DNA from 2 places in the Streptomyces sp. NPDC097619 genome. Region 2 is predicted to be linked to the other one. Evidence: predicted binding sites of a transcription regulator. Region 2 holds the regulator's gene; the other holds the start of a gene.

The links. Region 2 encodes HrcA, which represses chaperone genes, less so after heat shock. Its sites were predicted from a motif close to TTNGCACTCNGNNNNNCNGAGTGCNAA; they were not measured.
Region 1: a site for HrcA is predicted at 1,718-1,744, ahead of groES (co-chaperone GroES). Genes of this name have one in related genera too.

What each region holds. Positions count from the first base shown of each region.
Region 1 is NZ_JBEOSD010000008.1:161-4,023, reverse strand. Features, by position in the region: gene ABTZ17_RS03725 (sensor histidine kinase) at 1-645, opposite strand, end outside; gene ABTZ17_RS03720 (response regulator transcription factor) at 868-1,548, opposite strand; gene groES (co-chaperone GroES) at 1,891-2,199, shown strand; gene groL (chaperonin GroEL) at 2,317-3,863, shown strand, end outside.
Region 2 is NZ_JBEOSD010000106.1:22,235-26,097, reverse strand. Features, by position in the region: gene ABTZ17_RS25285 (DUF3097 domain-containing protein) at 1-240, opposite strand, end outside; gene ABTZ17_RS25280 (MBL fold metallo-hydrolase) at 269-994, opposite strand; gene hrcA (heat-inducible transcriptional repressor HrcA) at 1,177-2,193, shown strand; gene dnaJ (molecular chaperone DnaJ) at 2,194-3,330, shown strand; gene ABTZ17_RS25265 (nitronate monooxygenase) at 3,582-3,863, shown strand, end outside.

The DNA of each region.
Region 1 (3,863 bases), on a different contig from region 2:
GTTCACGGTCCGGGCCAGCCGCGCCACCTCGTCCGAACCGCCCGGGTCCGGCACCCGGCGGTCCAGCCCCTCCGTCGGCACCGCCGCCAGCCCCGCCCGGATCGCGGTGACGGGCCGCAGGGCGTGCCCGGTCACCGCCCAGGCCAGGGCCGCGGCGAAGGCGATCAGCGGCGGGGCCCCGGCGAGCAGCCCCAGCCCCACCGCGCGCGTGGCCCCGTCGGCGTCCCCGAGCACCGTCATCGCGTACACGTACCGCTCCGCCGGCGCGGGGCCGCCGGGCGCGCGCGCCGCGACCACCACCACCGCCCGGCGCTCCCCGCCCGGCCGGACCGGCGGCAGCACCCGGTGGCCGGAATCCGCCCCCGGCTCGGGACGCAGCTCCGTGAACCCGGCCGCCGCCGAGAGGTTCCCGCCGGAGGCCAGCACCCGGCCGTGCGGTCCCAGGACGAGCACCAGGTCCACCCCGCCCTCGGGGGCGGGCAGCTCCGGACCGCGCAGGGCCCCGGTGTCCACCTGGGCCGAGGTCTTGCGGGCGGCCAGCTCGGTGCGGCCCGTGGTGTCGTCGAGGATGTTGGCCCGCAGCAGGGCGTACAGCCACAGGCCCCCGGCGGTCAGCACCGCGGTCATGGCCAGGGCGGCGGCCACCGCGGCCCGGGCCCGGACCGACCGCCGGGCGGACCGCCGCCCGGCGCGGGGCGCGGACCGGGAGGCGGATCGCGACGCGGGCCGGGGCGCGGACCGGGGCGCGGACGGGGGCGGGGAACCCCGCCCGTCGCCGGCCGGATCCCGCCCCTGCCGCCCCCGATCCGCTCCCCGTTCCCGTCCCCGCTCCGGTTCCGGGCCGGGGTCCCGCCTCCCGCGCACCCCTCAGCCGCCGTCCGGGGCGATCCGGTAGCCGGTGCCGTGCACGGTGCGCAGGGAGCGGCGGCCGAAGGGCGCGTCGATCTTCTTGCGCAGCGAGGAGACGTAGACCTCGACGATGTTCGGGTCCACGGCGACGGGGGAGTCCCACACCTCGTCGAGGATCCGCTGCTTGGGGACGGCCCGCCCCGGGCTCTCCATCAGGCAGGCCAGTACGGCGACCTCGCGGGCGGTCAGCTCCACCTCCCGGCCGCCGCGGGCGCAGCGCCGGCCCTCCGGGTCCAGGACGAGGTCCCCGGCCTGGAGCGGGGCGGGCGCGGTGATCCCGGCCCGGCGCCCCAGGGCGCGCACCCGGGCCGCCAGCACCAGGAAGGAGAACGGCTTCGCCAGGTAGTCGTCGGCCCCGTGGTCCAGGCCCGCGGCCTCGTCCCGTTCGCCGTCCCGGGCGGTCAGCATCAGCACCGGAGTGGTGTCCCCGTGGGCCCGCATCCGGGCGCAGATCTCCAGCCCGTCCGGGCCGGGCAACATCAGGTCCAGCACCACCAGGTCGTACGGGCCGCCGCCGAGCGCGAGCTCCAGTCCGCGGTGCCCGTCGGCCGCCGTCTCGACCCAGTGCCCCTCGGCACCGAGACCGCGCCGCAGCGACTCGGCCACACCCGTCTCGTCCTCGACCACCAGAATCCGCACGCCCCAACCCTGACATACCGGCTGAATCGCCCGAACGGGGCCCCCCGGAGGGTCGGGCCGCCCGCGTATCCGCACGTGGGCGGGGGTAGGCAAAGGCCCGGTGGTGGGTGCGGGGGCGGTCGTGGGGGCGGGTTCCGGGGCGGTTCCGGTGGGGCGCGTGCGGTCCGGATTGGCACTCCGCTTGACCGAGTGCTAATCGCCGGAATAGTCTCGGGCCTGGCACTCGCCCCAGGTGAGTGCCAACACAGCGACGGGCAGGTCCGGCACCCGCGACGACGGATCCACCTGGTCGCCACCTCAGACAGTTAACCCCGTGAGATCTCCGAAGGGGGAGGTCGGATCGTGACGACCGCCAGCTCCAAGGTTGCCATCAAGCCGCTTGAGGACCGCATCGTGGTCCAGCCGCTCGACGCCGAGCAGACCACGGCCTCCGGCCTGGTCATCCCGGACACCGCGAAGGAGAAGCCCCAGGAGGGCGTCGTCCTCGCCGTGGGCCCGGGTCGCTTCGAGGACGGCCAGCGTCTCCCGCTGGACGTCAACGTCGGCGACATCGTGCTGTACTCCAAGTACGGCGGCACCGAGGTGAAGTACAGCGGCGAGGAGTACCTCGTCCTCTCGGCTCGCGACGTGCTCGCGATCGTCGAGAAGTAATTCACCCCAAGCAGAGACTGCTTTGAGCTGCGCCCCTGGTCACCCCGCTGATTGCCGGGCGGCGAGGGGCGCGGTTCGTTGAAAACCGAGATTTTTCGAGAGGGCTGAACCGCTCCCATGGCGAAGATCCTGAAGTTCGACGAGGACGCCCGTCGCGCCCTCGAGCGCGGCGTCAACAAGCTTGCCGACACGGTCAAGGTGACGATCGGCCCCAAGGGCCGCAACGTCGTCATCGACAAGAAGTTCGGCGCCCCCACCATCACCAACGACGGTGTCACGATCGCCCGCGAGGTCGAGCTCGACGACCCGTACGAGAACCTGGGCGCCCAGCTCGTCAAGGAGGTGGCGACCAAGACCAACGACATCGCGGGTGACGGCACCACCACCGCGACCGTCCTGGCCCAGGCGCTGGTCCGCGAGGGCCTGCGCAACGTCGCCGCCGGCGCTTCCCCGGCCTCCCTGAAGAAGGGCATCGACGCCGCGGTCAAGGCCGTCTCCGAGGACCTCCTCGCCACGGCCCGCCCGATCGAGGACAAGTCCGACATCGCCGCCGTGGCCGCGCTCTCCGCGCAGGACCAGCAGGTCGGCGAGCTCATCGCCGAGGCGATGGACAAGGTCGGCAAGGACGGCGTCATCACCGTCGAGGAGTCGAACACCTTCGGCCTGGAGCTCGAGTTCACCGAGGGCATGGCCTTCGACAAGGGCTACCTCTCGCCGTACATGGTCTCGGACCAGGAGCGTATGGAGGCCGTCCTCGACGACCCGTACATCCTGATCAACCAGGGCAAGATCTCCTCCATCCAGGACCTCCTGCCGCTGCTGGAGAAGGTCATCCAGGCGGGTGGCTCGAAGCCGCTGCTGATCATCGCCGAGGACGTCGAGGGCGAGGCGCTCTCCACCCTGGTGGTCAACAAGATCCGTGGCACCTTCAACGCCGTGGCCGTCAAGGCCCCCGGCTTCGGTGACCGCCGCAAGGCGATGCTCCAGGACATGGCCACCCTCACCGGTGCCACCGTCATCGCCGAGGAGGTCGGCCTCAAGCTCGACCAGGCCGGTCTGGACGTGCTGGGCTCCGCCCGCCGCGTGACCGTCTCCAAGGACGACACCACGATCGTGGACGGCGCGGGCAACTCCGAGGACGTCCTCGGCCGCGTGAACCAGATCAAGGCCGAGATCGAGGCCACGGACTCCGACTGGGACCGCGAGAAGCTCCAGGAGCGCCTCGCGAAGCTCGCCGGCGGCGTGTGCGTGATCAAGGTCGGCGCCGCCACCGAGGTGGAGCTGAAGGAGAAGAAGCACCGTCTGGAGGACGCCATCTCCGCGACCCGCGCCGCGGTCGAGGAGGGCATCGTCTCCGGTGGTGGCTCCGCTCTGGTCCACGCCGCCAAGGTCCTGGAGGGCAACCTCGGCAAGGACGGCGACGAGGCCACCGGTGTCGCGGTCGTCCGCCGCGCCGTGGTCGAGCCGCTGCGCTGGATCGCCGAGAACGCCGGCCTGGAGGGTTACGTCATCACCTCGAAGGTCGCCGAGCTCGACAAGGGCCAGGGCTTCAACGCCGCCACCGGCGAGTACGGCGACCTGGTCAAGGCCGGCGTCATCGACCCGGTCAAGGTCACCCGCTCCGCCCTGGAGAACGCCGCCTCCATCGCCTCGCTGCTGCTCAC
Region 2 (3,863 bases):
GCGGACCAGGGTGACCGGCACCCCGTCCAGCAGGAAGCCGCGCGGCTCCAGAGGGAAGGCCCGGTGCTTGCCGAAGCGGTCCTCCAGGGTGACGGTGCCGCCCTCGCAGGCCACCACGGCCCCGCAGAAGCCCGTACCGGCCTCCTCGACCACCAGGTCGCGGTCGGCCGCCACCTCGGGGACGGGGCGGGCGGCGCCGCGCTTCCAAGGCGGGGTCAGGTCGGCTGAGTACTCACGCATTCGTACGACAGTAGGGAGAGGGTCCCGGTCAGGCGGGCGACACGCCGAAACGCGCGGCCAGTGTGGCGCGTTGCGCACGGACGAACCCGGCCGACACCACCGCCCCGTGTCCGGGCACGTACAGGGCCTCCTCGCCGCCCAGTGACAGCAGCCGGTCCAGGGCCGCGGGCCACTGCGAGGGAACGGCGTCGGGGCCGGCCTGGGGCTCCCCGGACTCCTCGACCAGGTCCCCGCAGAACACCACCTCCCGCTCCCCGGGCACGAACACCGCGAGGTCGTGGCCGGTGTGCCCGGGGCCCACGTTCGCCAGCAGCACCTGGAGCCCGCCCAGGTCCAGGGTCCACTCCCCGGACACCGGGTGCTTCGGCAGCACGAGCTGTTCCGCGGAGTCCTCGGCGTCGGCCTCCGGCAGGCCGTGCCGCACGGCGTCCTGTCGGAGCACCTCGCGCTCGGAGTCCAGCAGCCCGGCCAGTCCCACCGCGCCGAACACCTCGGCCCCGGAGAAGGCCGCGGCCCCCAGGACATGATCGAAGTGGCCGTGGGTGAATGCGATATGGGTCACGTGCCGACCGGTCAGCCGCTCCGCCTGCCCGCGGATCCCGGCGCCCTCCCGGACGCTCGACCCCGGGTCGACCAGCAGCACCGAACGCTCGCCCACCACCAGTCCCACGGTGCAGTCCCACCCCGGGAGCCTGCGCCGGCCGACCCGTCCGGTCAGCCGTTCCCAGCCCGCCTCTTCCCAACGCACGTCCATGCCGCGACGCTACCCTGACGGGCGCGGCCGAGCCGCCCTTGCTAGGGGTGTACCTCCCCGCCGTACACTGACCGGGGGTTCTCTGGCACTCGTCAGCGCCGAGTGCCAACGTGCCGGACCGACAGGGGGCCGGTGCGACCGGGGGCGACCCGGACCGGGATCACAAGCTGGAGGTGCGCGCGATGCTGAGCGAACGCAGGCTCGAGGTGCTGCGCGCCATCGTCCAGGACTACGTCGGGACCGAGGAGCCGGTCGGCTCCAAGGCGCTCACCGAGCGGCACCGGTTGGGCGTCTCGCCCGCCACCGTGCGCAACGACATGGCGGTGCTGGAGGAGGAGGGCTACATCGCCCAACCCCACACCAGCGCCGGACGCATCCCCACGGACAAGGGCTACCGCCTCTTCGTGGACCGGCTCGCGGGGGTCAAGCCCCTCTCCACCCCGGAGCGGCGGGCCATCCAGAACTTCCTCGACGGGGCCGTGGACCTCGACGACGTGGTCGGCCGCACGGTGCGGCTGCTCGCGCAGTTGACCCGGCAGGTGGCGGTGGTCCAGTACCCCTCGCTCACCCGCTCCACGGTCCGCCACGTCGAACTGCTCGGCCTGGCCCCGGCCCGGCTGATGCTGGTGTTGATCACCGACACCGGGCGGGTCGAACAGCGCATGGTCGACGCGCCCGCGCCCTTCGGCGAGGCCGCCCTGGCCGACCTGCGGGCGCGGCTCAACAGCCGGGTGGTCGGGCGGCGGTTCGCCGACGTCCCCACCCTGGTGCAGGACCTGCCCGAGCAGTTCGAGGTCGAGGACCGCGGCACCGTACAGGTGGTCCTCGCCATCCTGTTGGAGACGCTGGTCGAGGAGACCGAGGAGCGGTTGGTGATCGGGGGGACCGCCAACCTCACCCGCTTCGGGCACGACTTCCCCCTGACGATCAGGCCGGTGCTGGAGGCCTTGGAGGAGCAGGTCGTGCTCCTCCGGTTGCTCGGCGAGGCCAATGAATCGGGCATGACGGTGCGAATCGGACATGAGAACGCCTATGAAGGGCTGAACTCCACGTCCGTCGTGTCGGTCGGCTACGGTTCGGGCGGCGAGGCAGTCGCCAAACTCGGCGTGGTCGGACCGACCCGCATGGACTACCCCGGAACGATGGGAGCGGTACGCGCAGTGGCACGTTACGTCGGACAGATCCTGGCGGAGTCGTAAGTGGCCACGGACTACTACGCCGTACTCGGCGTGCGCCGCGACGCATCGCAGGACGAGATCAAGAAGGCCTTCCGCAAGCTCGCCCGCGAGCTGCACCCGGACGTCAACCCCGATCCCAAGACGCAAGAGCGTTTCAAGGAGATCAACGCGGCGTACGAGGTGCTGTCGGACCCGCAGAAGAAGCAGGTCTACGACCTCGGCGGCGACCCGCTGTCCTCCTCGGGCGGCGGGGGCGCGGGCGGCTTCGGCGCCGGTGGCTTCGGCAACTTCTCGGACATCATGGACGCCTTCTTCGGACAGGCCTCCCAGCGCGGCCCGCGCTCGCGGACCCGCCGCGGCCAGGACGCGATGATCCGGCTGGACCTGGAGCTCGACGAGGCCGCCTTCGGCACCACCAAGGAGATCCAGGTCGACACCGCCGTGGTGTGCACGACCTGCTCCGGTGAGGGCGCCGCGCCCGGCACCTCCGCCCAGACCTGCGACATGTGCCGCGGTCGGGGCGAGGTCTCCCAGGTCACCCGCTCCTTCCTGGGCCAGGTCATGACCTCCCGGCCCTGCCCCCAGTGCCAGGGTTTCGGCACCGTGGTCCCGACCCCGTGCCCCGAGTGCGCGGGCGACGGCCGGGTCCGCTCCCGCCGCACCCTGACCGTCAAGATCCCGGCCGGCGTCGAGAACGGCACCCGGATCCAGCTCGCGGGCGAGGGCGAGGTCGGCCCCGGCGGCGGCCCCGCCGGCGACCTGTACGTGGAGATCCACGAGCTGCCGCACCCGGTGTTCCAGCGCCGCGGGGACGACCTGCACTGCACGGTCACCCTCCCGATGACGGCGGCCGCGCTGGGCACGAAGTGCCCGCTGGAGACCCTGGACGGCATGGAGGAGGTCGACATCCGGCCCGGTACCCAGTCCGGCCAGTCGATCCCGCTGCACGGGCGCGGCGTCACGCACCTGCGCGGCGGCGGCCGCGGCGACCTCATCGTGCACGTCGAGGTCCAGACCCCGGCCAAGCTGGACCCCGCGCAGGAGGACCTGCTGCGCCAGCTCGCCAAGCTCCGCGGCGAGGAACGGCCCATGGGCCAGTTCCAGCCCGGCCAGCAGGGGCTGTTCTCCCGGCTGAAGGACGCCTTCAACGGTCGCTGACGCCGAGTCCGCCCCGGGGCCCCTCGTCGGGGGTCCGGGGTGGTCCCCGGGTGGTGCCGCCGGCCCGGCCGGCAGGGGTTGTTCCCCCGCCTGAGGCACGCCTTCAACGGTCGCCTCCCACGGTCGCCGAGCCGTTTCCGCGCCCGCGGTCCCCGAGTCGGGGTCGCGGGCGCCGGCGCGTTCCGGGCGCCGACTATGCCAGGCGAAAGCACCGATTCGGACGGGGGCGGGCGACGTGGCACGATGCGCTCATGTCCTCCGCACTGAGCGGTCTGTGCCGCTATCCGATCGTGCAGGCGCCCATGGCGGGCGGCGCCTCCCGCCCCGAACTGGCCGCCGCCGTCTCGGACGCGGGCGGACTCGGCTTCCTCGCCGGGGGCTACAAGACCACCGACGGCATGTACCACGAGATCAAGCGCCTCCGGGCGCTGACCCCGCGCGCCTTCGGGGTCAACCTCTTCATGCCGCAGCCCGCCCTCGCGGACCCCGCCGCCGTCGCCACCTACCGGGGGCAGCTCGCGGGCGAGGCCGCC